DNA from 2 places in the Cellulomonas sp. S1-8 genome. Region 2 is predicted to be linked to the other one. Evidence: predicted binding sites of a transcription regulator. Region 2 holds the regulator's gene; the other holds the start of a gene.
What was found. The regulator LexA, encoded in region 2, represses DNA repair genes until DNA is damaged. The targets are predictions, from matches to a motif close to TCGAACANNTGTTCGA.

Region 1 (16,059 bases), 440 kb from region 2:
CCGACACCGTCATCCCCTTGCTGCGCCGCTGACGGTGCGCGGTGATCGCGAACCGGTGGGCCTCGTCGCGCACGCGCTGCAGCAGGTAGAGGCCCTCGGAGGCGCGCCGCAGGATGACCGGGTACTCCTCCCCCGGCAACCAGACCTCCTCGAGCCGCTTGGCGAGCCCGCACAGCGCGACGTCGTCGATGCCGAGCTCGGCGAGCGCGGCGGCCGCGGCGGCGACCTGGGGCGGGCCGCCGTCGACGACGACGAGGTTGGGCGGGTAGGCGAACCTCGTCGGCTTGCCCGTCCGCTCGTCGATCGGGCCGCTGCGCGGTGCGTCCTCGTCGCCGTCGTCGAGCTCCAGGTCGCGGGCGTCCGCGCGCTCCGCCAGGTAGCGCCGGAACCGTCGCGTGATGACCTCGTGCATCGCGGCGGTGTCGTCGCGCGCACCCTGGCCCTCGGGGCCGCGCACGGTGAACAGGCGGTACTCGCTCTTGCGCGCCAGACCGTCCTCGAAGACCACCATCGACGCGGACTGGAACGTGCCCTGGTTGTGCGACACGTCGTAGCACTCGATGCGCAGCGGCGCCGTCGGCAGGTCCAGCGCCTCCTGGATCTCGCGCAGCGCCATGCTGCGGCTCGTGAGGTCGCCGGCACGCCGGGTGCGGTGCAGCGCGAGCGCGTGCTCGGCGTTGCGCAGCACGGTGGCGGCCAGCTCGCGCTTGTCGCCGCGCTGCGGCACCCGGACCTGCACGCGGCTGCCCCGCAGCCCGCTGAGCCACACCTGGACCTGCTCGACGTCCGTGGGCAGCACCGGGACCAGCACCTCGCGCGGCACGGACGCCGTCGCGGCCTCGGGGTCCTCGCTGCCGTACACCTGCTGCAGGAGGTGCTCGACGAGTGCGGCGTCGTCGAGGTCCTCGACCTTCTCGACCACCCACCCCCGCTGCCCGCGGATCCGACCGTCGCGGACATGGAACACCTGGACCGCTGCCTCGAGCTCGTCGCCCGCGAGCGCGAAGACGTCGGCATCGGTGCCGTCGGACAGCACGACGGCGTTGCGCTCGGTCGCCTTCTCCAGGGTCGCGATGTCGTCGCGCAGCCGCGCGGCCCGCTCGTAGTCCTGCTCGGCCGCGGCGTCCTTCATCGCGCGCGTGAGCCGACGCGTGAAGCGTGCGGTGTCCCCGGCCATGAAGTCGCAGAAGTCCTGCGCGAGCTGGTGGTGCTCGTCCACGCCGATGCGGCCCACGCACGGCGCCGAGCACTTGTCGATGTAGCCCAGCAGGCACGGCCGGCCCTGCTGCCGCGCGCGCCGGAACACCCCGGCGGAGCACGTCCGCACGGGGAAGACCCGCAGCAGCAGGTCGACGGTCTCGCGGATCGCCCACGCGTGGGCGTACGGGCCGAAGTACCGGGTGCCGCGGCGCTTGGCGCCGCGCATGACCTGCACCCGCGGGACCTCGTCGGCCATCGTCACCGCCAGGTACGGGTAGGACTTGTCGTCCCGGTACTTGACGTTGAAGCGGGGGTCGAACTCTTTGATCCAGGTGTACTCGAGCGCGAGCGCCTCGACCTCGGTGCCGACGACGGTCCACTGCACGGAGGCCGCGGTCGTCACCATCGTCTGCGTGCGCGGGTGCAGCCCGCCGATGTCCTGGAAGTAGCTGTTCAGCCGGTTGCGCAGGCTCTTGGCCTTGCCGACGTAGACGACGCGACCGTGCTCGTCGCAGAACCGGTAGACGCCGGGGGCGTCCGGGATCTCACCGGGCGCCGGTCGGTACGTCGCGGGGTCGGCCATGCGTCCGAGCCTAGGTCCGGGGACCGACAGCCGGGCGCGCACGCGACCCGGCCGCGGCGCGCGCGCCTGCAGGTGTGACCGGCGCCACTAGGGTCGGTGCATGGCACAGCTCCTGCACCAGTACTCGGTGGACCTCGCCTGGACGGGCGCCGGCGACTCCGGGACGACGACGTACACCTCGTACGGGCGTGATCACACCCTCACCTCGGGGGCCAAGCCGCCGCTGGCCGGGACGTCGGACCCGGGCTTCCGCGGCGACCCGGACCGGTGGGCGCCGGAGGACCTGCTCGTCGGCTCCCTGTCGCAGTGCCACATGCTGTGGTTCCTGCACCTGGCCGCCGCCGCCGGGGTCGTCGTCGTCGGGTACGCCGACGCCGCATCGGGGACGATGCGGATCGAGGCGGCGGGGCAGGGACAGTTCACGGACGTCGTCCTGCGTCCCCGCGTGACCGTGCGGACCGTCGCCCTCGCCGACGGGACACCCGTGGACGACGCACTCCTGGCCGGGCTGCACCACCGCGCGCACGAGCACTGCTTCATCGCGCGGTCGGTGAACTTCCCGGTGCGCGTCGAGCCGGCACCGGTGCTGCGCGACCAGACCGGGGTCTGACCCGGCAGTCAGGCGGGCACCGCGGCGCGCTCGGGAGCGAGCGCCTCGGCGAGGAAGCGGCCCGTGTGGCTCTGGGGCACCGTCGCGACGTGCTCGGGGGTGCCCTCCGCGACGACCGTGCCACCGCCCGACCCGCCCTCCGGGCCCATGTCGACGACCCAGTCGGCGTTCTTGATGACGTCGAGGTTGTGCTCGATCACCAGCACGGTGTTGCCCTTGTCGACCAGCGACTGCAGGACGCCGAGGAGCTTGCGGATGTCCTCGAAGTGCAGGCCCGTGGTCGGCTCGTCGAGCACGTAGGCCGTCCGCCCGGTCGAGCGTCGCTGCAGCTCGGCTGCGAGCTTGACGCGCTGCGCCTCGCCGCCGGACAGCGTCGGCGCGGGCTGCCCGAGCCGCACGTACCCCAGGCCGACGTCCGCGAGCGTGCGCAGGTGCCGGGCGATCGCGGGGACGGCGGCGAAGAACTCCGCGGCCTCCTCGATCGGCATCGCCAGCACGTCGGCGACCGTCTTGCCCTTGAAGTGCACCTCGAGCGTCTCGCGGTTGTACCGCGCGCCGTGGCACACCTCGCACGGGACGTAGACGTCCGGGAGGAAGTTCATCTCGATCTTCAGCGTGCCGTCGCCCGAGCACGCCTCGCAGCGCCCGCCCTTGACGTTGAAGGAGAAGCGCCCCGGCGTGTAGCCGCGCACCTTGGCCTCCGTGGTCTCCGCGAACAGCTTGCGGACGTGGTCCCACACGCCGGTGTACGTCGCGGGGTTGGACCTTGGCGTCCGGCCGATCGGGCCCTGGTCGACGTGCACGACCTTGTCGAGCTGGTCGAGGCCGGTGACGCGCCGGTGCCGGCCGGCGACCTGACGGGCGCCGTTGAGCTCGTTCGCCATCACCGTGTAGAGGATCGAGTTGACCAGCGTCGACTTGCCGGACCCCGACACGCCCGTGACGGCCGTGAGCACGCCGAGCGGGAACGACACGTCGATGCCCTGCAGGTTGTTCTCGCGCGCGCCGACGACCGTGACCTGGCGGGACTTGTCGACGGGCCGACGCTGCGCCGGCATGGGGATCGTGCGACGGCCCGACAGGTACGCCCCGGTCACCGACTCGGTCGAGGCCAGCAGCCCGGCGAGGTCGCCCGAGTGCACGACCCGACCCCCGTGCTCGCCCGCGCCCGGGCCGATGTCGACGATCCAGTCCGCCATCCGGATGGTGTCCTCGTCGTGCTCGACGACGATGAGCGTGTTGCCCAGGTCGCGCAGGCGGGTCAGGGTGTCGATCAGCCGGCGGTTGTCGCGCTGGTGCAGGCCGATCGACGGCTCGTCGAGCACGTACAGCACCCCGACGAGCCCCGACCCGATCTGCGTCGCGAGGCGGATCCGCTGGGCCTCCCCGCCGGACAGCGTCGCGGCGGGTCGCATCAGCGACAGGTAGTCGAGGCCGACGTCGAGCAGGAAGCCCAGGCGCGCCTGGATCTCCTTGACCACCTGAGCGGCGATCGCACGCTCGCGCTCACCGAGCTCGAGCTGGTCGATGAACGCGCGTGCCTCGTCGATCGGCAGGTCGCAGACCTCGGCGATGGACCGGCCGCCCACCTTGACGGCCAGCACCTCGGGCTTGAGTCGCGCACCCTGGCAGACCGGGCACGGCACCTCGCGCATGAACGCCTCGTACTTCTCCTTGCTCCACTCCGAGTCCGTCTCGGTGTGCCGCCGGTGGAGGAACGTCATGACGCCCTCGAACCCGGTCGAGTACTGGCGCTCGCGCCCCCACCGGTTCTTGTAGCGGACCCGCACCTCGTGGTCCTGCCCGTGCAGCACCGCGTCGCGTGCCCGCTGCGGCAGCGCCCGCCAGGGCGTGTCCATGGCGAAGCCGAGGTCGCCCGCGAGCGCCGTCAGGACGCGCTGGAAGTACTCCGACGACGTCTGCGCCCACGGGGCGATCGCGCCCTGCGCGAGCGAGAGCTCGTCGTCGGGGACCACGAGCTCGGGGTCCACCTCGAGGCGCGAGCCGATGCCGGTGCACTCGGGGCACGCACCGTAGGGGGCGTTGAACGAGAACGTGCGCGGCTCGATCTCGTCGAGCGTCAGGACGTGGTCGTTGGGGCAGGCGCGGTTCTCCGAGAAGCGGCGTTCGCGCTGCGGGTCGTCGGTCTCCGCGTCGACGAGCTCGACGACGAGCAGCCCGCCCGCGAGCCCGAGGGCGGTCTCGACGGAGTCTGTGAGCCGGCGCTGCACGCCCTCGCGCGAGACGAGGCGGTCGACGACGACCTCGATGTCGTGCTTGAGCTTCTTCTCCAGCGTCGGCGGCGTCGCGAGCTGCACGACCTCACCGTCGACGCGGGCGCGCGAGAAGCCCTTGGCCTGCAGCTCGCGGAACAGGTCGGCGTACTCCCCCTTGCGGCCGCGCACGACCGGTGCGAGCACCTGGTAGCGGGTGCCCTCGGGCAGCTCGAGGAGCCGGTCGACGATCTGCTGCGGGGTCTGCGCGGTCACACGCTCGCCGCACACCGGGCAGTGCTGCGTGCCGGCCCGCGCGAACAGGAGGCGCAGGTAGTCGTAGACCTCGGTGATCGTGCCGACCGTGGACCGCGGGTTGCGGTTGGTCGACTTCTGGTCGATCGACACGGCGGGCGACAGGCCCTCGATGAAGTCGACGTCCGGCTTGTCCATCTGGCCGAGGAACTGCCGCGCGTACGCCGAGAGCGACTCGACGTAGCGGCGCTGACCCTCGGCGAAGATCGTGTCGAACGCCAGGGACGACTTGCCGGAGCCGGACAGACCGGTGAACGCGATGAGGGCGTCACGGGGCAGGTCGACGTCGACGTTGCGGAGGTTGTGCTCCCGGGCGCCGCGGACCACGAGTCGGTCGGACAGAGGTGAGGTCACAGCCGACGAGTCTACGTGCGGCCACCGACAATCGCACACGTGTTCGACGTGACGCGCGTCGCTGCCCGTCGTCACTCGTCGTCGCCCCGTGGTGGAGCCGCCGGCGGGCGGCGTCACCGCGCCCGGGCCATGCTGGGGGCGATGAATGCGCCCCCTGCCCTCCCGCCCGACGTCCCTGCCACCCCCGACACCCCCACCGCAGGCCCCGCGGCACCCCCGGGCCTGCTCGGCTGCCAGGTCCCGATCGAGGACTATGCCGTCCTCGGGGACGGGCACACGGCCGCGCTGGTGTCCCGGCACGGCTCGGTCGACTGGATGTGCCTGCCCCGGTTCGACTCCGACGCGTGCTTCGCCGCGCTGCTGGGCACCCCCGAGCACGGCCGCTGGCTGCTGACGGTGCGCGACCCCACCGAGGTGACCCGCCGGTACCGCGGGGACTCGTTCGTCCTCGAGACCACCTACCGCACGCAGCGTGGCACCGCGGTGGCGACGGAGGCGATGCCGCTGCGCGACGGCCGCGCGGACCTCGTGCGGCGACTGGAGTGCACGGAGGGCGAGGTGGAGGTCGAGCACGAGTGGGTGGTGCGCTTCGGGTACGGCGCGATCGTGCCGTGGGTCCGCTACGAGACGGACCCCGAGGGGTCCGACACGATCCGCGCGATCGCCGGCCCGGACTCGCTCGTCCTGCGCGGTGACCGCCTGCCGAGCGGGGACGGCCACCGGCACCGCGACCGCTTCACGTTGCGGGCCGGTCAGAGCGTCGAGCTCGCGCTGACGTGGGTGCGCTCCTGGGAGCCTGTCCCGCCGCGCCTGACCGTGCCCGACCGGCTCGACGCGACGGCGATCGCGTGGGGCCTGTGGGCCCGCGACTGCGTCTACGACGGTCCGTACCGGGAGGCCGTCGTCCGCTCGCTGCTCGTCCTGCGCCTGCTCACCGACGTGACGACCGGCGGCATCGTCGCCGCCCCGACGACGTCGCTGCCCGAGACCTTCGGCGGCGAGCGCAACTGGGACTACCGGTACTGCTGGCTGCGGGACGCCGCGCTCACGCTGGAGGCGCTGCTCGAGCAGGGCTTCCGCGACGAGGCGACGCAGTGGCGGGACTGGCTCGAGCGTGCCGTCGCGGGCGACCCCAAGGACCTGCAGATCATGTACCGCATCGACGGCGGGCGACGCCTGCCCGAGTCCCACCTCGACCACCTGCCCGGGTACGCGGGCTCGCGGCCCGTGCGCCTCGGCAACGGGGCGGTCGACCAGGTCCAGCACGACGTGCTGGGCGAGGTGATGTCGGCGCTGGCGATGGCGCGCGACGCGGGGCTGCACGAGACGGCGGGCTCGTGGTCGTTGCAACGCCTGCTCGTCGACGACCTGGCCGAGTCCTGGCGGGAGCCGGACCGTGGGATCTGGGAGGTGCGCGGGGAACCGCGGCACTTCACGCACTCGAAGGTCATGGCCTGGGCCGCCCTCGACCGCGCGATCGACGCCGTCGAGCGGTACGGCATGACCGGCCCGGTGGACCGCTGGCGCCGGGTGCGCGCGGAGATCCGGGACCACGTCTTCGAGCACGGCTGGTCCGAGGAGCTCGGGACGTTCGTGCAGCACGACGGGGCGCGCCACACCGATGCCTCGCTGCTGCAGCTCGTGCAGGTCGGGTTCGTGCCGGCGGACGGGCGCCACGCCCGCGGCACGCTCGCGGCCATCCGTGCGGAGCTGGAGGTCGCACCCGGTCTGCTGCTGCGGTACCGGACCGATCGCACGGACGACGGCCTGGCAGGCGAGGAGGCACCGTTCCTCGCCTGCTCGTTCTGGCTCGCCGACGCGCTCGCGCGGCAGGGGGACGTCGACGGCGCGACGCAGGTGCTCGACACCCTGGTCCCGCTGGCCAACGACGTCGGCATGCTCGCCGAGCAGTACGACCCGCACGCGCGACGCATGGTGGGGAACGTGCCGCAGGCGCTGTCGCACCTCGCACTCGTGCGCGCCGTGCACAGCCACGACCTGGCGGTGCAGCGCGCCGCCGCGGCGAGCGGCACCCAGCCCCTGGACTCCGGCAGGATGACCCCGTGAGCATCTTCGCCGTCCGCTACAGCTACGACGAGCGGGCCGAGGTCCGCGACACGTTCCGCCCCGAGCACCGGGCCTGGCTCGCCGGTCAGGTGGAGGCGGGCGTGCTGCTCGGCTCGGGACCCTTCGCCGGCGGCGAGCCCGGGGCGCTGCTCGTCCTGCGCGCGGCCGACGAGGACGGCGTGCGTGCCCTGCTCGCCCAGGACCCGTTCGCCCGCGAAGGGCTCGTCGCCCGGACCGAGGTGCGCGCGTGGGACCTGGTCCTCGGCCCCTGGTCGACGACGGTCTGACCGGCCGGGCCGGACGCGGTCCGTCGCCGGCTCAGCGCGTCGGCGCGGCTGCTAGTGCGTCGGCGCGGCGCCGCGTGACGTGCGCGCCAGGCTCGCGACCGTCGCCACCCCCAGCGCGCCCGCGATGACGGCGAGCGACACCCACGTGGGCACCTCAGGCGCCCAGGCGACCGGCTCGCCGCCGTTGAGGAAGCCGAGCGAGTTGGTCGCGAGCGCCTCGAGGACGAGCTTGCCGCCGATGAACGCCAGGATCGCGGCCAGGCCGTACGGCAGGTAGACCAGCCGGTCGAGCAGCCCGCCGAGCAGGAAGTAGAGCTGCCGGAGCCCCATCAGTGCGAAGACGTTCGCCGTGAAGACGATGAACGGGTCGTGCGTGAGGCCGAAGATCGCGGGGATCGAGTCGAACGCGAACAGCACGTCGGTGGTGCCGATCGCGACGAAGACGACGACGAGGGGCGTGAACACCCGGCGCCCGTCGTGCACGGTGCGGACGTTGCCCCCGTCGTACGTCGGGGACATGGGCAGCACACGACGCACCGCGCGCACGAGCGCGTTCTCCTCGTACGCCTCGTCGGCGCCACCCACCCCCTCGCGGACGAGCCGCACGGCCGTCCACACCAGGAATGCCCCGAACACGTAGAACACCCAGGTGTAGCGCTCGATGATCGCGGCGCCCGCGAGGATGAAGCCGCCGCGCAGCACGAGCGCGAGGATGATCCCCACCATCAGCACGCGCTGCTGCTGCTCCCGCGGCACCGCGAAGCTCGACATGATGAGCAGGAAGACGAAGAGGTTGTCGACCGACAGGCTGTACTCGGTCAGCCACCCCGCGACGAACTCCCCCGCCGGTGCGGGACCGCCCACGACCGCCAGCAGGCCGGCGAACGCGAGCGCGAGCCCCACGTAGGCGAGCACCCACGTAACGCTCTCCCGCACCGACGGGACGTGCGGACGGCGGCGCACGATCGCCAGGTCGAGCAGCAGGATCGCCACGACGGCGACGAACGAGGCCGCCTGGAACGCGACCGGGAGCTCGTGCGTCACGGTCGGCGGTCGCCCACCCCGGGCTCGCCGTCCGGGTCAGCGGCCAGGCCCAGGGACGCCGCGCGGGCCTCCTCGAGCGCGCTCGCCGCCTCGTCCTTGCGGGTGCGGCGCAGCGACAGGATCGTCGTCACGGCGAGCGTGCCGACGATGACGCCGAGGGAGAGCCACGTGCCGATCTCGGGGATGGCGGTGACGTGCTCACCACCGTTGATGAAGCCCACCTCGTTGGTGTGCAGCGCGTGGATGAGCAGCTTGATGCCGATGAAGCCGAGGATGACGCCCAGGCCGTAGGACAGGTACACGAGCTTGTCGAGCAGGCCGTCGATGAGGAAGAACAGCTGGCGCAGGCCGAGCAGCGAGAACGCGTTGGCCGTGAACACCAGGTAGGTCTCCTGGGTGAGCCCGAAGATCGCCGGGATCGAGTCGACCGCGAAGATGATGTCGGCCGTGCCGATCGCGATCATGACGATGAGCATCGGGGTGATGAACCGCGTGCCGTCCACGCGCACGATCATCTTGTCGCCGACGTAGTCCTCGGTCGTCGGGAACACCCGACGCGTCCAGCGCAGCACCGGGTTCTCGTGGTACTCCTCGCTGTCCTCGCCGCCCGCCTTGATCTGGGTCCAGGCGGTGTACAGCAGGAACGCACCGAAGACGTAGAAGATCCACGACAGGTTCTCGATCATCGCGGCGCCGACGAGGATGAACACCGTCCGCAGCACGAGCGCGATCGTGATGCCGATGAGCAGCACCTTCTGCTGGTAGAGCCGCGGGACGCGGAAGCTCGCCATGATCAGGACGAACACGAACAGGTTGTCGACCGACAGGCTCTTCTCGGTCACGTAGCCGGCGAAGTACTCCGCGCCGTACGTCGAGCCCCACACGGCCCACACGATGACGCCGAAGACGAGCGCGACACCGACGTAGCCGGCGGACCACCACGTCGACTCACGCAGCGTCGGCTCGTGCGGCGACCGCACGTGCCCGACGTAGTCGATCGCCAGCATGAGCACGATGACGCCGACGGTGACCGCCCACACCCAGACAGGTACATCCACGAACAGACCTCCGCATCGGGAAACGACTGATGACCGGAGGTCTCTTCCGCCGGCGCAGCACCGTGGCAGGTGCGGGATCGAGCGCGCGGCCGACGCCACCGGGCCGGCAACGCTGGCGACCGTGATGACGATGACGTCGTGGGGAGTACTCCCCTCCGCCGAGAACTATAAGTGACGACGCGCGGGAGCGCGGGGTCAGACCAGGCAGAACTCGTTGCCCTCGGGGTCCTGCATGACGATCCAGTACCCCTGCTGCGCGTCGTCGAACTCCTTGACCCGGGTGGCGCCCAGGGCCTCGAGCTCGCCCGCCCGCGCACGGATCGCGGGTCGGTCCGGAGGTCCGCCGTGCCCCGCGGTCCCGGGCAGGCCGACGTCCAGGTGCAGCCGGTTCTTGCCCGCCTTGGCCTCGGGCACCTTCTGCAGGAAGAGCCGGGGGCCGCGGCCGTCGGGGTCGACGATCGCGTACGCGTCGTTCCACCGGTCCTCGGGCAGGCCCCACGCGCGCAGCGTGTCCTCCCAGGTGGCGAACCCCTCGGGTGGCGGGTCCTGCACGTAGCCCAGCACGTGTGCCCAGAAGTCCCCGACCGCGCGCGGGTCGTGGGCGTCCATCACGATCTGCAGGCGCCGGTCCATGGGGTCCTCCGTGGTGGGTCGGGTGCCGCGAGGCGTCAGGCGGTCGCGGACTGCATCTGGCGCAGCTCGCGCTTCAGTCCGGAGATCTCGTCGCGCAGGCGCGCCGCCAGCTCGAACTGGAGCTCGCCGGCGGCTGCGTGCATCTGGTCGCTCAGCTGCTGGATCAGGTCGGCCAGGTCGTGCGCCGCCGCACCGGCGAGACGCGTGCGCTCGTCGTGGGGTACGGGGCGCGAGCCCAGACCCGGGACCGGCGCCTTGCCGCGGCTCGACTGCCGACCGGCGCCGCCCAGCAGCTCGGCGGTGTCCGCGTCCTCGCGCGCGAGCATCTCGGTGATGTCGCCGATCCGCTTGCGCAGCGGCTGCGGGTCGACGCCGTGCTCGAGGTTGTACGCGATCTGCCGGTCGCGACGGCGCTCGGTCTCGTCGAGCGCCTGCCGCATGGCCGGGGTCACCGTGTCCGCGTACATGTGGACCTGCCCCGAGACGTTGCGGGCGGCCCGGCCGATCGTCTGGATCAGCGACTTGCCCGACCGCAGGAAGCCCTGCTTGTCGGCGTCGAGGATCGCGACGAGCGAGACCTCCGGCAGGTCGAGGCCCTCGCGCAGCAGGTTGATGCCGACCAGGACGTCGTACTCCCCCAGCCGCAGCTCGCGCAGGAGCTCGACGCGGCGCAGGGTGTCGACCTCGGAGTGCAGGTAGCGCACCCGCACGTCCTTCTCCAGGAGGTAGTCGGTCAGGTCCTCGGACATCTTCTTCGTCAGCGTCGTGACCAGGACGCGCTCGTCGCGCTCGACGCGGTCCCGGATCTCCCCCAGCAGGTCGTCGATCTGCCCCGTGGTGGGCTTGACCAGGACCTGCGGGTCGACCAGGCCGGTCGGCCGGATGATCTGCTCGACGACCCCGTCGGACATCGACAGCTCGTAGTCGCCCGGGGTCGCGGACAGGTACACCGTCTGCCCGATCCGCTCGACGAACTCCTCCCACCGCAGCGGCCGGTTGTCCACCGCGCTGGGCAGGCGGAACCCGTGGTCGACGAGCGCCCGCTTGCGGGACATGTCGCCCTCGAACATCGCGCCGATCTGCGGGACCGTCACGTGCGACTCGTCGATGACGAGCAGGAAGTCCTCAGGGAAGTAGTCGATCAGGGTGTTCGGGGCGGAGCCGGGCGACCGTCCGTCGATGTGGCGGGAGTAGTTCTCGATGCCCGAGCAGGAGCCGATCTGGCGCATCATCTCGATGTCGTACGTGGTGCGCATCTGCAGCCGCTGCGCCTCGAGGAGCTTGTTCTGCTGCTCGAGCTCGGCGAGCCGCTGCTCCAGCTCCGCCTCGATGCCGGTGATCGCGCGCTCCATGCGCTCGGGGCCGGCGACGTAGTGGGTCGCCGGGAACACGTGCATCTGCTGCTCGGTGCGCACGACGTCACCCGTCAGGGGGTGCAGCGTCGCGATCGCCTCGATCTCGTCGCCGAAGAACTCGATGCGGACCGCGAGCTCCTCGTACACCGGGATGATCTCGACCGTGTCGCCGCGCACCCGGAAGGTGCCGCGGGTGAAGGCCATGTCGTTGCGCGTGTACTGCATGGTCACGAACCGGCGCAGCAGCTGGTCGCGGTCCATCCGGTCGCCGACCGCCAGCGTGACCATCCGGTCGACGTACTCCTGCGGCGTGCCCAGGCCGTAGATGCAGGAGACCGACGACACGACGATGACGTCGCGCCGCGTGAGCAACGAGCTCGTCGCGGAGTGCCGCAGCCGCTCGACCTCCTCGTTGATCGAGGAGTCCTTCTCGATGTAGGTGTCCGACTGCGCGATGTACGCCTCGGGCTGGTAGTAGTCGTAGTACGACACGAAGTACTCGACCGCGTTGTTCGGCATGAGCTCACGGAACTCGGTCGCGAGCTGCGCGGCGAGGGTCTTGTTGGGCGCCATGACCAGCGTCGGCCGCTGCAGCTTCTCGATGAGCCAGGCCGTCGTCGCGGACTTGCCCGTGCCGGTCGCGCCCAGGAGCACGACGTCCTTCTCACCGGCGAGCACACGCTCGGCCAGCTCGGCGATCGCCGCCGGCTGGTCGCCGCTGGGGGTGTACTCGGAGATCACCTCGAACGGCGCGACGGTCCGCTGCAGGTCGGTGACGGGGCGCATGGGGACACCGTACGTCCGACCACCGACAACGACCCGGCGTCACCCCGGCCGGCCCCCGTGGGGTAACGACGACGCGAACGGCGCGACGCTCCGGTCAGTCCCCGCTGAAGGACACGTACGCGCCGGGGTCCGCCTGCGACAGCATCTTGCTGTACCGGTCCATGAACCCGCGGTAGGCGTTGAAGCCGGAGATCTTGCGCTTGGCCATGGGGAGGAGCCCGCTCATCCCGCCCGACTTCACCGCGTAGCTCGTGATCATCGTGCGCACGGTGATGCGGCCGACCGCACGGTCGACCTCGACGTCGAAGAACAGGACGGGGTCCGTGCTCTCGCGTGTCATGTCACGGATGGACACGGACACCTTGTTGGCGCTGCGCTCCCCGACCTTCAGCCAGCCGCTCTCGTCCTCCACGGCCGCCGCTGCGGTGGTGACCAGGTCCAGCGCCTGGGTCGCGGACAGGGCGCCGGAGGCGACCGACATCGATGCCTTGGACTGCAGCGGGCGCGCCTCCCACCCACTGCTGACCGACTGGAGCGCCATTGTTCCTCCGGCTGCGTTGCCTGGGGGCCGCCCGACGCGACCCCAGGACACGCTGCTCGCGCGTCCATCAGAGTGATCGGCTACTGAACGGTACTCCTTGTGTGGACACGCGTTCAATTCACCCGAACAGGCGAAGGTGACAGCCCGGTCAGGAGGACCAAGGTCCTGCAGGGCACATCAGGGGGCGTCGGCGGCCCGCTCGTCCGCCCGCTCGACGGCCAGCCGCTCCCACAGGGCGTCGACCTGCTGCACCAGGTCCTCGTCGCTGCCCGCCCCGTCCAGGACGACGTCGGCGACCGCGAGCCGCTCCTCGTCCCGCGCCTGCGCGGCCACCCGGGCCTCCGCGTCCGCGCGGTCCATGCCCCGCAGCCGCACCAGCCGCTCGACCCGCAGCACCGCAGGGGTGTGCACGACCACGACGACGTGGAAGTCCTCGGCCTGCCCGGTCTCGACGAGCAGCGGGATGTCGTGGACCACCACCGCGCCCGCGTCGAGCACCACCGCGGCGGCCTCCCGCTCGGCCGACAGGCGCCGGACGACGGGGTGCACGATCGCGTCGAGCCGGGCACGGGCCTGCGGGTCGGCGAACACGACGCGGCCGAGCGCCGCCCGGTCCAGCTCCCCCGCCGCGTCGAGGACCGCCGGCCCGAACTCCTCGACGACGGCATCGAGCCCGACGGAGCCCGGCGCCACCGCCTCGCGCGCGAGCAGGTCGGCGTCGACGACCACCGCCCCCCGCTCGCCGAACCTGCGCGCCGCGACCGACTTGCCCGCCGCGATCCCTCCGGTCAGTCCGATCCTCTGCATCGACCCATCGTGGCGCTCGCGGCGGACCCGCGCGACCCCGCCGCCGTGCCTGTCCCGCCGCCGGCGCCCCCGGTACGCCGACGGCCGGCCACCCGAGGGTGACCGGCCGTCGTCGTGGTGCGGTCGCGGGCGGGCCCGCGACCGGCGTCAGTTGCCCGTGAGCTTCTCGCGCAGGGCGGCGAGCGCCTCGTCCGACGCGAGGGTCCCGGTGACCTCGTCGCTCGCCGACGAGTACGTCGACGGCGCGGGGCCGCTGCTGCTGCTGCTGCTCCCGGCCGGGGCGTCCGGCGCCGAGGAGGCCTCGGCGTCCGCCTGGACCGCCGCGGTGACCTGCTTGCGGTGCGCGTCCCAGCGCTCGTGAGCGGCCGCGTACTGGGCCTCCCACGCCTCGCGCTGGGTCTCGAAGCCCTCGAGCCACTCGTTCGTCGTCGAGTCGAAGCCCTCCGGGTACTTGTAGTTGCCCTGGTCGTCGTACTCCGCCGCCATGCCGTACAGCGCGGGGTCGAAGTCGTCCGACTCGGGGTCGAAGCCCTCGTTCGCCTGCTTGAGCGACAGCGAGATCCGGCGACGCTCGAGGTCGATGTCGATGACCTTGACGAACACGTCGCCGCCGACCTGGACGACCTGCTCCGGGATCTCGACGTGGCGCACGGCCAGCTCCGAGATGTGGACCAGGCCCTCGATGCCGTCCTCGACACGCACGAACGCGCCGAACGGGACGAGCTTGGTGACCTTGCCGGGGACGACCTGGCCGATGGCGTGCGTCCGGGCGAACGCCTGCCACGGGTCCTCCTGCGTCGCCTTCAGCGACAGGGAGACCCGCTCGCGGTCGAAGTCGACCTCGAGCACCTCGACGGTGACCTCCTGGCCGACCTCGACGACCTCGGAGGGGTGGTCGATGTGCTTCCAGGAGAGCTCGGACACGTGGACGAGCCCGTCCACGCCACCCAGGTCGACGAACGCACCGAAGTTGACGATCGAGGACACGACACCGGGGCGGACCTGGCCCTTCTGCAGCGTCTGCAGGAAGGTCGAGCGGACCTCGGACTGCGTCTGCTCGAGCCACGCACGCCGCGACAGCACGACGTTGTTGCGGTTCTTGTCGAGCTCGATGATCTTGGCCTCGATCTCCTTGCCGACGTACGGCTGGAGGTCGCGGACGCGACGCATCTCCACCAGCGACGCGGGCAGGAAGCCACGCAGACCGATGTCGAGGATGAGGCCGCCCTTGACGACCTCGATGACGGTGCCGGTGACGACGCCGTCCTCTTCCTTGATCTTCTCGATCGTGCCCCAGGCGCGCTCGTACTGCGCGCGCTTCTTGGACAGGATCAGCCGGCCTTCCTTGTCCTCCTTCTGGAGGACCAGGGCCTCGACCGCGTCGCCGACCTTGACCACGTCGCCGGGGTCCACGTCGTGCTTGATGGACAGCTCGCGGGACGGGATGACGCCCTCGGTCTTGTAACCGATGTCGAGCAGGACCTCGTCGCGGTCGACCTTGACGATGGTGCCCTCGACGATGTCGCCATCGTTGAAGTACTTGATGGTGGCGTCGATGGCTGCGAGGAAGTCCTCGGCCGAACCGATGTCGTTCACCGCGACCTGCGGGCTGGCGGGCTTCGCGGGGGTGGAGATGCTCATGTAGTGGTGGGCTCCGATGCGGACAGGAAGTAGTGCGGACAGGGATGATGCGGACAGGTTGGTGTCGCCGTGGCGACGCGCCCTCCTGACGGGCTCGTCCCGACGAGGACGCGCGGCACCGCCGTCCACCTTATCGGGTGGACGGCGGGGCAGGCAAAGGCACGGTCAGGACAGCGCGCGCGCCACCGTCAGGAGGTCCTGCGGGACGAACTTGACCTTGCCCGCGACCTCGTCGAGGGGCAGCAGGACGACCTCCTCGCCGCGCAGCGCCGTCATGACGTTCGAGGTGCCGGCCGTGACGGCGTCCATCGCGGCGACGCCGAACCGCGACGCGAGGATGCGGTCCGCGGCCGTGGGGATGCCGCCGCGCTGCGTGTGGCCGAGGACGGTGACGCGCGTGTCGAACCCCGTGCGCTGCTCGATCTCGACCTTGAGCCGCTCGCCGATGGCACCGGCCACGATCTCGCCGAACTTGCCGACCTGCGTCTCGTAGTGCATCGACGTGCCCTCGGCCGGCACGGCGCCCTCGGCGACGACGACGATCGAGAAGCTCGCGTGCGCACGG
Region 2 (16,059 bases):
TCGGGTCACGACGGCTGTTCGACTACGAGTCCGTGTACTTCGACACCCCGGACCTGCTCGCGTACCACCTCGCGGCACGGCGGCGGCGGCGGCGCTTCAAGGTGCGCACGCGCACGTACGTCGACTCCGCGCAGTGCTGGATCGAGGTCAAGACGCGCGGTGCACGCGGCACGACGGTGAAGGACCGCGTCCCCCACCTGCTCGACGACCGCGGCACCGTGGGAGGCGCGCTGCCGTTCGTCACCGCGACGCTCGCGGCGCACGGCATCCCCGGCGCCGCCGAGATGCGCTGGGTCCCGACGCTGGTGACCCGGTACCGCCGCGCCACCGTCCTGCTGCCGGACACGGACAGCCGGCTCACCGTCGACGTCGACCTGACCTGGCGCGACGGTCACGAAGCGCTCGCGCTGGACCGCCTGGCGGTCGTCGAGACGAAGACCGGGTCGACCGCGTCGGCCGCCGACCGGCTCCTGTGGGCGCACGGCCACCGACCCCTGCGCATCTCGAAGTACGCGACGGGCCTGGCGGCGCTGCAACCGACGCTGCCCGCCACCCGGTGGCAGCGCACGCTGCGCCGCCACCTCCTGCCGCACAGCGTGGCCGCCGTCGAGGCGTACGCGCACGGCTGACCGAGCACCGCCACCGAAGGAGACGACGATGTCACGACGGACGACCCGCACGCTCGCGGCGGGGGCGCTGGCCTGCGCGCTCGCGGTGCCCCTGCTCGCGCCGACCGCCGCGACGGCCGCACCGGCACCCAGCGCCGCGGTCGCGGCCGCCACGGACTCCGGGCTCACCGGCGACGTGACCTTCTCCGCCCCCGGGCAGGCGTTCCGCGGGACCCTGCAGGTCACCCTCGGCACGTCCGTGGCCGGCGCCCAGGTCAGGTACACCACGGACGGCTCGGCACCGACGGCGTCCTCCCCCGTGGCGTCCGGCCCGCTGAGCCTGACCCGCAGCACCGAGGTGCGCGCGCAGGCCTACGTCGGCGGCGCCGCCAGCGGGGAGCCCGGGTCCGCGCAGTACGTCGCGACGTCCGTGACGACGAGCCACGACCTCCCCGTGCTGCTGCTCGACTCGTTCGGCAAGGGCGCCGTCGGCGACGACTACCACGCGGCGGCCATCGTCGAGCTGCAGCCGCAGGGCGGCGCGACGACCCTGACGGCCGAGCCGGCGCTCGTCACCCGCGCGGGGTACCGGCTGCGCGGCCAGTCGAGCCGCATGTTCGACAAGAAGCCCTACCGGCTCGAGCTCTGGGACAACGAGGGCGGGGACAACGACCTGCCGTTCTTCGGCATGCCGGCGGAGTCCGACTGGGTCCTGCGGGGGCCCTTCGCCGACAAGTCGCTCGTCCGCGAGGCCCTGGTCTACGACCTGGGGCGCGCGATGGGCCTGCACACGCCGCGGTACCGACTCGTCGAGGTGTACGTCAACGACGACGCGCAGCCGGTGGCGGCGAACGACTACCGCGGCGTCTACATGCTCGAGGAGACCATCAAGAACCAGAAGGACCGCCTCGACCTCAAGAAGCTCAACCCCGAGGACGTCACGTCTCCCCGGGTCGAGGGCGGGTACATCATCAAGTTCGAGTGGCTGGCGGCCGAGCAGCCGCTGATCCCCTGCCGGGGCTCGTCCACGTGCTGGTCCGACCTCGAGGTCCACGACCCGGACGACCTGGCACCCGCACAGCTCGACTACATCGCGAGCTACGTCGGACGTGTCAACGACGCCCTCCACTCGCCGGACCGCGCGAACCCGACGACCGGCTACCCGTCGCTCATCGACGTCGACTCGTTCGTCGACCTCGTGATCGTCAACGAGCTCAGCCGCGACATGGACGCCTACTACCGCAGCCAGTACTTCTACAAGGACCGCGGCGGGCTGCTGACCGCGGGGCCGCTGTGGGACTTCGACCTCACGTTCGGCGTCGGCGGGTACTTCCAGAACGACCAGGTCTCGGGCTGGCAGTACCAGCAGTCCCGGCAGTCGCCGGCTCCGACCGACTGGTTCACCGTGCTCATGAACGACCCGGCGTTCGTCAACCGCGTCAAGGTGCGGTGGCAGGACCTGCGCCGCGGCCCGCTCGCCGACGCATCGCTGCGCACCACGGTCACGACCCTGACGACCCCGCTCTCCGGTGCGGCCGCACGCAACTTCCAGCGCTGGCCCAACCTGACGACGCGCACCATCGGACCGTTCATCACCCCGACGAACGCGACGTGGAGCGGTCAGGTCGGCCACCTGCAGGACTGGATGCTGCGCCGCGCCGCGTGGCTCGACACGACGGCGGCGTGGGGCGGGCCGACGACCCCCGTGCCGACGCCCAGCGCCACGCCCACGCCCACCGCGTCCCCCACGCCCACGGCGTCCCCCACGCCCACCCCGACGCCGAGCGTCACGCCCACGCCGACCGCCACGCCCAGCGTCACGCCGACGCCCAGCGCCACGCCGACGCCGACTCCCACGGGCAACCCGGGACAGGCGTGCACCGCGGCCTTCCGGGCCGTGTCGACCTGGCCCGGCGGGTTCCAGGGCGAGGTCACCGTGACGGCGGGGGCGTCCGCCCTCTCCGGGTGGGTCGTGTCCCTGGGCCTGCCGACGGGCGTGAGCATCAACCAGGCGTGGAGCGCCACGGTCAGCGGGAGCGGCTCGGCGGTGACCGCGCGCAACGCCGCCTGGAACGGATCCCTCGGCGCCGGCGCCAGCACGACCTTCGGGTTCATCGGGTCGTCGGCCGGGACGCCGGGGACCCCGACGCTCGGCTGCGCTGCCGGCTGATCCCGCCGGTCCACGGGGCCGTCCGGACCGCGACGCGCGGCTCGGACGGCCCCGTCCCGTCCCTCGGGACGGCTTTGGTCCACCGGGCGGGACGGGAGCACCATGGGGCGTGCCCACCGCCCTGCTCCTCGAGAACCTGCACCCCCACGCCCGGACGATCCTCGAGACCGCCGGCTACGACGTCGTGACGCGCACCGGCGCGCTCGACGAGTCCGAGCTGGTCGAGGCGCTCGCCGGGGTCCAGGTGCTGGGGATCCGCTCCAAGACGACCGTGCCCGCTGACGTGCTCGACGCCGCCGGCGACCTGGAGGTCATCGGCGCGTTCTGCATCGGGACCAACCAGGTCGACCTGCACGCCGCCGCCAGCCGTGGCATCGCCGTGTTCAACGCGCCGTTCTCCAACACCCGCTCGGTCGTCGAGATCGCCATCGCCGAGATCATCTCCCTGACGCGCCGGCTGACGGTGTTCGACCAGGAGATGCACGCGGGCGTGTGGAACAAGTCGGCCACGGGCGCCCACGAGGTGCGCGGCCGCACGCTCGGCATCATCGGCTACGGCAACATCGGGACGCAGCTGTCGGTCCTGGCCGAGAACCTGGGCATGTCGGTCGTGTTCTACGACTCCTCCGAGAAGCTGGCGCTGGGCAACGCGCGCCGCATGAGCACGCTGGACGAGCTGCTGGAGACCGCGGACATCGTCACCCTGCACGTGGACGGCCGCGCCGGGAACGCCGGCATGTTCGGTGCGAAGCAGATCGCCCGGATGCGGCCCGGCTCGATCTTCCTCAACCTGTCGCGCGGGTTCGTCGTCGACTACGCCGCGCTGCGGGACGCGGTGCTGTCCGGCCAGGTCGCGGGCGCCGCCGTCGACGTCTTCCCCGTGGAGCCCAAGCGCAAGGGCGACCCGTTCGAGTCCGAGCTGCGCGGGCTGCCGAACGTCATCCTCACGCCCCACACCGGCGGCTCGACCGAGGAGGCGCAGGAGGCGATCGGCCAGTTCGTCGCGAACAAGGTGCGCGACTACCTGGCGACCGGGTCGACCAACCTGTCGGTCAACCTGCCGAACCTGGCCCTGGCCCAGCGTCCCGACGCCCACCGCATCGCCTACCTGCACCGCAACGTGCCCGGCGTGCTGGCGACGATCAACGCCACCCTCGCGGAGCACGGCGTCAACATCGAGGGCCAGCTCCTCGCGACGCGCGGCGAGCTGGGCTACGTCGTCACCGACGTCTCGGCCCAGGTCGACGCGGCGGTCGTCGACGTCCTCGCCGGGCGTCCCGAGTCGCTGCGCCTGCGCCTGCTCGACTAGGACGCCGGACGCACGCGCGGGGCCGGGCAGCGCTGCTGCCCGGCCCCGCGTGCGTGCTCCCTGCTCGTGCCTGTCAGGCCGAGCCCGACTTGCGCTGGAACCGGCGCTGGGTCGGCCCCGCCGTCTCCGCACCGTGGACCGCACCGGTGTTGCGGCTGCCGTCTGCCGTGGGGTGCGCCTGTGCCTTCTTGCGCTCGAGCGCGGCCCGGAACTTCTCCTTGGCCTCGTCGCTCACCGCCGACGGCTGGTCGTCCTGCGTCATGTGATCGTCCTCCGCTCGCCCGACGTGGTCGCCGAGCCCCACCAGCGTGGTCGACGCGGGCCGCGAAAGCCAGCCCATAGCCTCCCGGGCGCGTCGGGCAGGCGTCAGGGCGCCGGGGCGGGTGCCGCGTCGGGACCGCCCGCGGCGCCCTCGCCGTCGGCGTGTCCGGCGCGCAGCCCGGAGATCGCGCTCTCGAAGTCCTCGAGCGAGTCGAACGCCTGGTAGACGCTCGCGAAGCGGAGGTAGGCCACCTCGTCGAGCTCGCGCAGCGGACCCAGGATCGCCAGGCCGATCTCGTAGGCGTCGATCTCGGCCGAGCCGGCGGTGCGCAGGCTCTCCTCGACCTTCTGCGCCAGGAGCGCCAGGTCGTCCTCGCTCACCGGACGCCCCTGGCAGGCCTTGCGGACGCCGTTGGCGATCTTCTCGCGGCTGAACGGCTCGGTGGCCCCGGACCGCTTGACGACCGACAGGCTCGCGGTCTCGACGGTGGTGAACCTCCGCTGGCAGCTCGGGCACTGGCGCCGGCGCCGGATCGAGGAGCCGTCGTCGGAGGTGCGCGAGTCGACGACGCGGGAGTCGGGATGCCGGCAGAAGGGACAGTGCACAGCGGACCTCTCGGCATGCCTGGGATGGCGCCCTCGGCAGCGGCGCCGCCCGGACGCACGTGACGCTAGGCCTCCACGCGCGTCGCCGCAACAACGCGTCGCCGCTCGCTCACGCCGCGGGCACGACGATCGTCTGACCCGCCTGCAACCCGCCCGACGGCAGCTCGTTGAGCGCGATGAGCTGCAGCACGACGTCACGCACGTCCTCGTGCGGCGATGCGACGTCCGCCGCGATGCCCCACAGGGTGTCGCCGGGCGCCACGACCACCCGCTGCACCTGCGTCCCCGCTGCCGGACCGTCCGCCTGCGCAGCCGCGGCCGCGCCACCGGCGAGCACGAGCCCGAGGGCCCAGACGACCACCCGGCCACGGGCCGTCAGCCGCAAGGGCGCCTCCGATCGAGCGGGCTGCGGCGATGCCTCGCCGGAGCGCCCCGACCGGGGCCGCGGCGCCACGGTGCGTGCCGAACCGGCTCGTGCGGCACCGGGCATCGCCGGTGCGATCGCCATCGCGCTCATGTCGCGTCCCTCTCCTCGTCGTCGCCCGACCCTGCCCGACCTGGTGCTCGTCGGGACCGCGTCAGTCGAACGTGTGTTCGTCGAACGTCTGTACGATTTCTATCAGACGCCACCGACATCCGTCGAGACACGCTCGAACAGATGTTTGATCCGACCACCCTGCGCCCCTAGGGTGAGCCCTGCGACGAGTGCACCACCGACCACTGACATCGCACCGGCCACGCCGTCCGCGGCGCACCGGTGCTCGACGCGTGACATCGGCCTGACCAGGCCGGACGTCCGCGTCGGAGCCCTCCCGGGGGTGTGGGCGGCAGGGGGACCGTCGTGCGCGGGCCCCGCAGCGGGGCCGGTGCCGGACCGACAGCAGGAGGCGCAGTGGACGTGCACGACGGCTCGACGACGCAGGCCCCCCGACGGCCCGCGCCCGCGCCGACCGCGCCCGTCGCGGTCGACGAGGTCCCGGGCGACGGGCTGACGACCCGCCAGCGGCTCATCCTGGAGACGGTCCGCGCGTCGGTCGAGCAGCGTGGCTACCCGCCGAGCATGCGGGAGATCGGCGACGCGGTCGGGCTCACGAGCCCGTCCAGCGTCAAGCACCAGCTCACCGCGCTCGAGCGCAAGGGCTACCTGCGCCGCGACCCCCACCGCCCCCGGGCGATCGAGGTCGTGCAGCCCGACGACGCCCGCACCGTCTCACCCTGGGCCGGCGGGCCCGCCGCGTCGTCGTTCGACCCGGACGCGCCCGAGCGCGACAGCGCCCCGACGCCGTCCTACGTGCCCGTCGTCGGCCGCATCGCCGCCGGTGGGCCCATCCTCGCCGACCAGGTCGTCGAGGACGTCTTCCCGCTCCCCCGGCAGCTCGTCGGCGAGGGCGAGCTCTTCCTGCTCAAGGTCGTCGGCGACTCGATGATCGACGCCGCCATCTGCGACGGCGACTGGGTGGTCGTGCGTCGCCAGCCGGTGGCGGAGAACGGTCAGATCGTCGCGGCGATGATCGACGGCGAGGCCACGGTCAAGACGCTCAAGCGCACCGACGGGCACGTGTGGCTCCTGCCCCACAACGCGGCGTACGCGCCCATCGACGGCGACGAGGCGACCGTGCTGGGTCGGGTCGTCAGCGTCCTGCGCAGCCTGTAGGCCGCAGGACGCCGACGACGTCGCCCGTCAGAAGCCGAAGCGGCGGGCGACCGAGCGCACCGCGTCCGCCGAGCGCCGCATGCCGGCGATCTCGTCGGACGACATCGGCACCTCCAGCCGCTCCAGCACGCCCGACGACCCGACGATCGAGGGCACGCTCAGGCACACGTCGGACATCCCGAGGTAGCCGTCGAGGAGCGAGGACACCGGCAGGATGCGCCGCTCGTCCTTGAGCACGGCCTCGATGATGCGCGACCCCGCCAGCGCGATCGCGTAGTTGGTCGCGCCCTTGCCCTCGATGATGCGGTACGCCGACTCGACGACCTCCCGGGCGATCGAGTCGCGCACCTCGCGCGTCAGCGCGCCGCTGCCCCCGGTCCCCTCCCACTCGAGCACCGGGACCGCACCGATCGTCGCCGAGCTCCACAGCGGCAGCTCGGTGTCCCCGTGCTCGCCCGCGATGTACGCGTGGACGTTCTGCACCGCGACGCCGGTGTGCCGCGCGATGAGGTACCGCAGGCGCGAGGAGTCCAGCACCGTGCCGGACCCGAACAGCTGGGACGGCGCGAGCCCGGAGATCTTCAGGGCGGCGTACGTGACGACGTCGACGGGATTCGTCACCATGACGTACACGGCGTTCGGCGCGACCTCGACGATGCCGGGCAGGACCTTGCGCACGAGCGAGATCGTCGCCTCGGCGAGGTCCACGCGCGACTGACCCGGCTTCTGCTTGGCACCCGCGGTGAACATCACGACGTCGCAGTCGGCCATGACCGACACGTCGTCGGAGCCGACCACCTCCGCCATCGACATGAACTGGATGCCGTGCGACAGGTCGAGCACCTCGGCGTCGACCTTGGCGCGGTTGACGTCGAGGAGCGCGACCGTGCGCGCGGCACCGCGCATCAGCGCGGCGTAGGCCATCGTCGACCCCACGGCGCCCGCCCCGACGATCCCCAGCTTCGACGTGCGGCGCGGTACGGAAGGCGTCGGGACGGCAGGCAGGCCGTCCCCCCCGGTGGCATCGACCATGGTCGTTTCCCCTCGTCACGGGCATGGACGTGCAGGCGCGGGAGCGCCTGCCCGGTCCGGCGCGCCCGCCCTGAGGCTAGTCCGAACCGGCGAGGCGGCGCAGCGCGGCCACCACGACGTCGCGGTCCGTGGTGCGCCACAGCGGCGGCATCGAGCGCTGCAGGTACTCGCCGTAGCGCGCAGTGGCCAGGCGCGGGTCCAGCACGGCGACGACGCCGCGGTCCTCGCCCGAGCGCACGAGGCGTCCTGCGCCCTGGGCCAGGAGGAGCGCCGCGTGCGTCGCCGACACCGACATGAACCCGTTGCCCCCGGCGGCCGCCACGGCGTCCGACCGCGCCGAGCGCACCGGGTCGTCCGGGCGCGGGAACGGGATCCGGTCGATGACGACCAGCCGGCACGCCGCACCCGGGACGTCGACGCCCTGCCACAGGGAGAGGGTCCCGAACAGGCAGGTCGGCTCGTCGGCGGCGAACTGCGCGACGAGCGTCGGCAGCTGGTCGTCGCCCTGCAGGAGCACCGGCACGTCGAGCCGCTCACGCATCGCCTCCGCAGCGACGGTCGCCGCGCGGCGGGACGTGAACAGCCCGAGGGTGCGTCCGCCGGCGGCCTCGACGAGGGTCGCGATCTCGTCCAGCTGGGCCTCGGTCGCTGGCTCGCGGCCCGGGGGTGGCAGGCGACGGGCGACGTAGCAGATCCCCTGCCGCGGGTAGTCGAACGGGCTCCCGACGTCGAGCCCGCGCCAGCGCGGGGGCTCGTCGCGGGAGACCGCCCGACCGGCGGGCGTCGTCGTGGCGGCCGGGCTCACCGTGCCACCCGCACCTGGTCCGGCGGCGTCGGCGTCGGGGAAGCTCGTGGCGGCGAGCGCCGTCGGTCCGACGGGTGCCGCGTCCGGCCGCACCGCGAGCCCGACCGAGCGCGCCGCGGGGTCGAACGACCCGCCCAGCGCCAACGTGGCCGACGTCAGCACCGCGGTGCGCCCGGTGAGCAGGTGGGTGCGCACCAGGCCGGCGACGGCGAGGGGCGCCGCGTGCAGCCGCGTCGTGGTCATGCCGCGCCGGTCCTCCCCACGCGCGCACCACAGGACCGTCGAGGCGTTCTGCTCGGGGTCGGCGGCCATCCGCTCCGCGACCTCGAACAGCGCGAGCATCGCCGACATGGCCATCTTGCGGCCGCCGTCCCCGCCGTCGCGGGACCCGGACTCGGGCTTCAGGGCCGTCAGCAGGGTCCTGGCCGCGTCCCGGACGGCCGCGACGGCCAGGCGCACGTCCTGCGGCAGGCCGCGCGGGAACCGGCCCTCGGGCAACGGCACGATGACGCTCACGAGGTGCTGGCCCGCCGTGTCGAGGTCGGTGGTCGGCACGCCGCCGTGGCGCCGGGCGAGCCGGGCGGCCTGCTCGACCGTCGGGAGGGACAGCTCGGCGGTCGCCTGGGCGGTGACGCGGTCGGCCAGCTCGTGCGCCTCGTCCACCACGAGCACCTGGTGCTCGGGCAGCACCCCCGGCGAGCCGGCCGCGGCGATGCCGAGCATCGCGTGGTTGGTGACGACGACGTCCGCCTCGCGCGAGCGCGCCCGGGCCGCCTCGGGGAAGCACTCGGCGAGCATGGGGCACACCCCGCCCAGGCACTCCATGGCCGTCACGGACACCTGCCGCCACGCGCGGTCGGTGACTCCGGGGACGAGGTCGTCGCGGTCGCCCGACGACGTCTCCGCGGCCCACTCCCGTGCCCGCACGACCTGCTCGCCGAGCGACTCGCGGACGGAGTCGCCGTCCTCGGCGACGGGCGGGTGCTCGGCCGCACCAGGCCGCTCCGGCACGTCGAACAGCGTGCCCTGGTCGTCGGACGGGTAGCCGCCGGCGACCTTGTGCACGCACAGGTAGTTGTGCCAGCCCTTGAGCAGCGCGATCTTCGCCTGCCGCGGCAGGCGCGAGGCGAGCGCGGTCGTCACCAGCGGCAGGTCGCGCGTCAGGACCTGGCGCTGCAGGGCCAGCGTCGCCGTCGAGACGACCACGCGCTCGTCCGTCTGCACGGCGTGCCGGACGGCCGGCACGAGGTAACCGAGCGACTTGCCGGTGCCGGTGCCCGCCTGGACCAGCAGGTGCTCACCGGTGCGCAACGCGTCGGCGACCGCCTGGGCCATCGTGTGCTGCCCGTCGCGCCGCCCCCCGCCGAGCGCCCCGACCGCGAGGTCGAGCAGCTCGTCGACCTCGGCCGCTGCGTGGGCCCCGCGGGCGCCGGCGTCGACGTCCTGGGACGTCGGGGCATCGGGCTCAGGCACCGCGACAGCGTAGTCGGGCCCCCGGGCGTCAGGACGCGTCGGCGGCCGCCTCGAGCTCGGCTGCGAGACCCGCGTCGACGCGTGCGCGCAGCAGCGTGCCCGTGGCCGTGTGCTCCTCGTGGTCGATGTCGCCGTGCTCGTGCACCCGGCTGACGAGGTCGCCGCGGTCGTAGGGCACCAGGACGTCGACCTCGACCCCGGGCCGCGGCAGCTGGTCCGCGATGAGCGCGCTCAGCTCCGCGATGCCCTCGCCGGTGCGGGCGGACACGACGATCGAGTGCACCTCGCGCGAGCGCAGGCGTGCCACCGCCTCCGGGGAGGCCAGGTCGGCCTTGTTCAGCACGATGATCTCGGGGACGTCCATCGCCCCCGGGATGTCGGCGAAGACGTGGCGCACGGCCGCGATCTGACCCTCGGGGTCGGGGTGCGCGGCGTCGACCACGTGCAGGATGAGGTCGGCGGCGGCCACCTCCTCGAGGGTGGAGCGGAAGGCCTCGACCAGCTGGTGCGGCAGGTGGCGCACGAACCCGACCGTGTCGGCGAGCGTGTAGACGCGACCGTCGGCCGCCTCGGCGCGACGCACGGTGGGGTCGAGGGTCGCGAACAGCGCGTTCTCGACCAGCACCCCCGCGTGCGTGAGCCGGTTGAGCAGCGAGGACTTGCCCGCGTTGGTGTACCCGGCGATCGCGACCGACGGGATCGCGTGGCGCTCCCGTGACGCGCGCTTGGTCGCCCGGGCGGGCGCCATCGCCGCGATCTCGCGGCGCAGCTTGGCCATCCGGTTGCGGATGCGGCGCCGGTCGAGCTCGATCTTCGTCTCACCGGGTCCGCGCGAGCCCATGCCCGCACCCGCGCCGCCGACCTGGCCACCGGCCTGGCGGCTCATCGACTCGCCCCACCCGCGCAGGCGCGGCAGCAGGTACTCGAGCTGGGCGAGCTCGACCTGGGCCTTGCCCTCACGGGACTTGGCGTGCTGAGCGAAGATGTCGAGGATCAGTGCGGTCCGGTCGACGACCTTGACCTTGACGATGTCCTCCAGCGAGCGGCGCTGGGACGGCGCGAGCTCCCCGTCGACCACGACGGTGTCCGCCCCGACGGCCGCCACGACCGTCGCGAGCTCGGCGGCCTTGCCCGAGCCGAGGAATGTGCCCGGGTCCGGTGTGCGGCGACGCTGCAGGAGCCCGTCGAGCACCTCGGAGCCCGCCGTCTCGGCGAGCGCGGCCAGCTCACGCAGGGAGTTCTCCGCGTCGTCGGCCGTGCCCGAGCCCCACAGGCCGACGAGCACGACCCGCTCCAGGCGCAGCTGGCGGTACTCGACCTCGGTGACGTCCTGGAGCTCGGTCGACAGACCGCTGATCCGGCGCAGCGACGTGCGCTCCTCCAGGTCGAGCTGGTCGCCGTCGAACGCCGTGTGGGACGTCCCCCCGGCCTGCACCGCGGTCCCCGCCCGGGCGAGCACGCGCGCGACGACGTCGTCGGCCACCTCCTGCGCGCTGCGCACCGGCGCCGCGGGCGCCTCGTCGGTGGTGTGCTGTCGGTCGTCCACGCGGGTCCTCTCGTCGGCCGGTCTGCTCCGCCCAGGATCGCACGCACGTACGACACCCGCGAAGGATTTCGCTGCGGGCTCACGGCGCGCGCACCGTTAACCTCGGCGGGTGAGCGGCACCGACGAGCAGCACGGCGAGCACTACTTCACGGCCCGTCCGGCCTCCGCGGAGCAGCGGCGGACGCTGCGCGTGCACCTCGCGGGCCGCGACGTGCAGGTCGAGACGGCCGGCGGGGTGTTCTCCCCCGACCACGTCGACCTCGGCACGCAGGTGCTGCTCCGCACCGTCCCCGCGCCGCCCGCCGCGGGCGACCTGCTGGACCTGGGCTGCGGCTGGGGGCCGGTCGCGCTGACGCTCGCCCTGCTCTCGCCCGACGCGCGGGTCTGGGCCGTCGACGTCAACGAGCGTGCGCTGGACCTCGTGCGTCGCAACGCCGCGCGCCTCGGCCTGACCAACGTCGTCGCGGCCACCCCCGACGACGTCCCCGACGACGTGCGGTTCGCCACCGCGTGGTCGAACCCGCCCGTCCGGATCGGCAAGCCCGCCCTGCAGGCGCTCCTGACGCACTGGCTGCCGCGCCTGACCCCTGACGGCGAGGCGTGGCTCGTCGTGGGTCGGCACCTCGGCGCCGACCCGCTGCAGCGCTGGCTGACCGACCAGGCCGGGCACCGCGCGGTGCGCGAGGCGAGCGCCAAGGGGTTCCGCGTGCTGCGGGTCGCGCCGTGACCCTCGCCACGCCGCAGGACGCCTCACCGGACGCCATGTGGCGGGCGCGCCGCACGATCGCGCTCGCGATGTTCGCGCTCGTCGTGCTCGTCGCCTTCGAGTCGTTCGCGGTGACGACGGTCATGCCCGGGGTCGCCGACCTGCTGGACGGGCGCGCGCTGTACGCGTTCGCGTTCGCCGGCCCGCTCGCCACGGGCGTCGTCGGCATGGTGGTGGCCGGCGCGTGGTCCGACCGCCGGGGCCCGGGCGCACCGTTCGCCGCCGGGACCGTGCTGTTCGTCGTGGGGCTCGTCGTCGCGGGTCTCGCGACGACGATGCCCGTGCTCGTCGCCGGGCGGCTGGCGCAGGGGCTCGGCGGCGGGGTCGTCAACGTGACGCTCCTCGTCACGGTCGCGCGCACCTACCCCGCGGTGCTCCACCCGCGGGTCTTCGCCTGGTTCTCGACGGCGTGGGTGCTGCCGTCGATCGTCGGCCCGGCCGTCGCCGGTCTCGTCGCCGACCTGGCCGGGTGGCGGTGGGTGTTCCTCGGGGTCGCGGTGCTCGTGGTGCCCGCGGCCGTCCCGCTGCTGGGCGCGGTCCGCGGGCTCGGCCCGGCGGCGCGCCGCGACCCCGGCGAGCGCACCGACGACGCGGCACCGGCCCCCGCCGCCCCGGACGACCCGCGTCCCGACGACGCCCGCCGACGCGTCGCGTGGGCGGTGCTCGTCGCCGCAGCGGTCCTCGCGCTCAACCTCGCGGCCCCGCTGCCCGCGCCCTGGTCGCACCTGCTCGCCGTCGCGGCCGCCCTCGGGGCCGTGGCCGCCGCGCGCCCGCTGCTGCCGCGCGGCTCGCTGCGCGCCCGGCCGGGCCTGCCGAGCGTCATCACGACCCGTGCGCTGCTCTCCGGTGCCTTCTTCGGGGCGCAGGTCTACGTGCCGTACCTGCTCGTCGACCGCGACGGCTGGGGCACCACCGCCAGCGGGCTCGGGCTGTCGACCGCCGCGCTCGCGTGGTCGGCCGCCTCCGTCGTCCAGGGGCGCCTCGGCCCGCGGCTGCGCAGCCGGACGGCGGTGCGCACGGGCACGGCGCTCGTCCTGCTCGGCGTCTCGGGGTCCGCGGCCGCCACCGCGCTCGGCCTGCCCGCGTGGGTCGTCGTGACCGCCTGGACCGCGTGCGGCGCCGGCATGGGCCTGGGCTCGTCGCGCCTCAACGTCCTGCTCCTGGGCTGGTCGGCCCCGCAGGACCAGGGCCGCAACAGCGCCGCCAACTCGATCGCCGACTCGGTGGGCGCAGCCCTCGCGCTCGCGCTGACCGGCGTCGTGTTCGTCGCCGCGGGCGGCGCCGAGGGCTACCGCGGTGCGGGCCCGTTCGTCGCCGCGTTCACGCTCACGGCCGTCCTCGCGCTCGGCGCCGCGCTCGTGGCAGCGCGCGTCGGTGTCCCGCCGACCGAGCGTCCCCGCGTGCCGTCGGCGGACGAGGACCGACCCGCGACCCCCGCCGCGGTCGCACCCGTCGCGGGGTCCACGGGCACCACGCCGGCGAGCGCGCCGACCACCTGACGGGCCGTCGGCACGCCCTGCGCCCGCACCACGACGACGCCGGCCGCGTCGAGCACGACGACCGTCGGCGTCGCGACGATCTCGAGCGTCGCCGCCAGCTCCGGGGCGTCGGCCACGTCGACCTCGACGTGGCTGACCCCCGGCACCGCGTCGGCGACCCGGGCCAGGACGCGGCGCGTGGTGCGGCAGGGGGCGCAGAAGGCGGTCGAGACCTGCAGCAGGGTGGCGCGCTCGCCCAGCGGCGCACCGAGGTCGTGGTGCGTGAGGGTGAGGGCGGCGTTCACGCCGTCAGCGCGTCGACGTCGACACGCACGTCGGCGACCAGGACCGCCGGGCCGGCCAGCTCGGCGTGCCCGTCGGGGCGCAGCGTGACGCGCACGGTGCCGCCGGGGACGTCCACCAGCCACACGCCGGGTGCCTGGGCGCCGCCCCAGGCACGCACGGCAGCGGCCGCGGCGACCGCACCCGTGCCGCACGACCGGGTCTCCCCCACGCCGCGCTCGTGCACGCGCATCCGCAGCCGGCCGACGACGGTCCCGTCCGCGGAGACCTGCTCGCCGAGCGGCACGACCAGCTCGACGTTGGTGCCGTCCACGGGCACGGGCCGGACGTCGGGCGCGACCGTGAGGTCGGCGCGCTCGAGGTCGGCCTCCTGCGCGAGCACGACGACGGTGTGCGGGTTGCCGACGTCGACGGACAGCCCCGGGCGCGTGACGGTCAGGCCCGTGACGTCGACCTGCGCGTCGCCGCCGTCGGCGAGCGCGGCCGTCCCGGCGGGCAGCAGGACGGTCCCCATGCCGACGGAGAACCAGGGGCCGTGACCGACGTCGGGGGTGGTGGTCGTCACGGTGCGCACGCCTGCGCGGGTGCCGACGACGAGGGGCCCGGCCGTCGGGTCCCACAGCCCCAGCCGCTGCGCGTACCGCGCGAAGACCCGGACGCCGTTGCCGCACATCTGCGCGGTCGAGCCGTCGGCGTTGCGGTAGTCCATGAACCACGTGCTCGACCGCGCGTCGTCCGGCGCGTCGGGGACCAGGACCGTCGCCACGAGGCGGATCACGCCGTCCCCGCCGACGCCCGCGCGGCGGTCGCACAGCAGCTGCACGAGGCCGGGGGTCAGGTCGAGGTCGCCGGAGCGGTCGTCGACGAGCACGAAGTCGTTCTGCGTGCCGTGGCCCTTGGTGACGGCGAGCAGCCCGGCGCGGGGCTCGGGAGCGGGGGTCGCCGGGGTCGGGGCGGCGGTCGTCGCGGACGTCGGGGCGGTCGGCGCGGTCACGACCCCAGCGTACGGCGGACGGGGCCGCGCACGTCGGGTGGCGGGAGCCGGTCGGCGTCGGCGGCGGCCACGAGGTCGAGCGCGCGCGCGACGAGGTCCGGGTCCTGCGCGTCGAGCCAGTGCACGCGGGGGTCGCGGCCGAACCAGCCCATCTGCTTGCGCGCGAGCCGGCGCGTCCCGGCGGCCGTGGCGGCGCGTGCCGCCTCGGCGTCGAGCTCGCCCCCCAGCTGCGCGAGCGCCTGCGCGTACCCGACGGCGCGGGACGCCGTGCGCCCCAGCCCGGACGTCGCGAGCCGCGCGACCTCGTCGAGCAGGCCGCCGTCCCACATCCGTGCGACGCGGAGCTCGATCCGCTCGTCGAGCACGCCGCGGTCGCAGTCCAGCCCGATCTGCAGCGCCGGCACCTCGTACACGTGGCTCGGCAGGCTCGCAGAGTACGGGCGACCGGTGAGCGCGACGACCTCCAGGGCACGCACGACACGTCGCGCGTTGCGCGGTCCGATGCCCTCGGCAGCGACGGGGTCGACCGCCGCGAGCTCGGCGTGCAGGGCACGCGCACCCTCGGCCTCCACACGCTCCTCGAGCGCGGCCCGCAGCTGCGGGTCGGTGCCCGGGAACTCCATGCGGTCGAGCAGCGCGCGCACGTAGAGCCCCGAGCCGCCCACCGCGACGGCCCGCACGTCACGCGAGGCGAGCTCGGCGAGCACGGCGCGCCCGAGCTCCTGGTAGTCGGCGACCGAGGCCTCCTGCTGCGGGTCGAGCACGTCGAGCAGGTGGTGGGGCACGCCGCGGCGCTCGGCCGGCGCGAGCTTGGCGGTGCCGACGTCCATGCCCCGGTACAGCTGCATCGCGTCGGTGTTGACGACCTCGGCGCCCAGCGCCGCGGCGAGCGCGAGCGCGAGGTCCGACTTGCCGGTCGCCGTGGGGCCGACGAGCGCGACGACGAGGCTCACGACGCGACCCACCACTCGACGACCGCGTGGGCGGCGCCGTGCCACACGGTCGCGTGCCGCACGTCCGGGGCCCCCAGGGCCTCGCGGGGGCCGGCCGCGTC

Region 1: a site for LexA is predicted at 5,307-5,322, ahead of uvrA (excinuclease ABC subunit UvrA). Genes of this name have one in related genera too.

Annotation. Positions count from the first base shown of each region.
Region 1 covers NZ_CP110806.1:2,327,014-2,343,072, forward strand. Annotated here, with positions in the region: gene uvrC (excinuclease ABC subunit UvrC) at 1-1,783, opposite strand, end outside; gene OKX07_RS10460 (OsmC family protein) at 1,884-2,393, shown strand; gene uvrA (excinuclease ABC subunit UvrA) at 2,402-5,263, opposite strand; gene OKX07_RS10470 (glycoside hydrolase family 15 protein) at 5,417-7,342, shown strand; gene OKX07_RS10475 (YciI family protein) at 7,339-7,629, shown strand; gene OKX07_RS10480 (TerC family protein) at 7,681-8,673, opposite strand; gene OKX07_RS10485 (TerC family protein) at 8,670-9,731, opposite strand; gene OKX07_RS10490 (VOC family protein) at 9,927-10,364, opposite strand; gene uvrB (excinuclease ABC subunit UvrB) at 10,400-12,505, opposite strand; gene OKX07_RS10500 (hypothetical protein) at 12,600-13,046, opposite strand; gene coaE (dephospho-CoA kinase) at 13,224-13,853, opposite strand; gene rpsA (30S ribosomal protein S1) at 14,001-15,494, opposite strand; gene OKX07_RS10515 (6-phosphofructokinase) at 15,660-16,059, opposite strand, start outside.
Region 2 covers NZ_CP110806.1:1,887,604-1,903,662, reverse strand. Annotated here, with positions in the region: gene OKX07_RS08480 (polyphosphate polymerase domain-containing protein) at 1-629, shown strand, start outside; gene OKX07_RS08475 (CotH kinase family protein) at 658-2,778, shown strand; gene serA (phosphoglycerate dehydrogenase) at 2,888-4,087, shown strand; gene OKX07_RS08465 (DUF5302 domain-containing protein) at 4,161-4,349, opposite strand; gene nrdR (transcriptional regulator NrdR) at 4,454-4,954, opposite strand; gene OKX07_RS08455 (LysM peptidoglycan-binding domain-containing protein) at 5,064-5,471, opposite strand; gene lexA (transcriptional repressor LexA) at 5,943-6,608, shown strand; gene OKX07_RS08445 (L-lactate dehydrogenase) at 6,636-7,640, opposite strand; gene OKX07_RS08440 (ATP-dependent DNA helicase) at 7,717-9,918, opposite strand; gene hflX (GTPase HflX) at 9,947-11,464, opposite strand; gene OKX07_RS08430 (class I SAM-dependent methyltransferase) at 11,574-12,191, shown strand; gene OKX07_RS08425 (MFS transporter) at 12,188-13,729, shown strand; gene dapF (diaminopimelate epimerase) at 14,010-15,005, opposite strand; gene miaA (tRNA (adenosine(37)-N6)-dimethylallyltransferase MiaA) at 15,002-15,958, opposite strand; gene OKX07_RS08410 (hypothetical protein) at 15,955-16,059, opposite strand, start outside.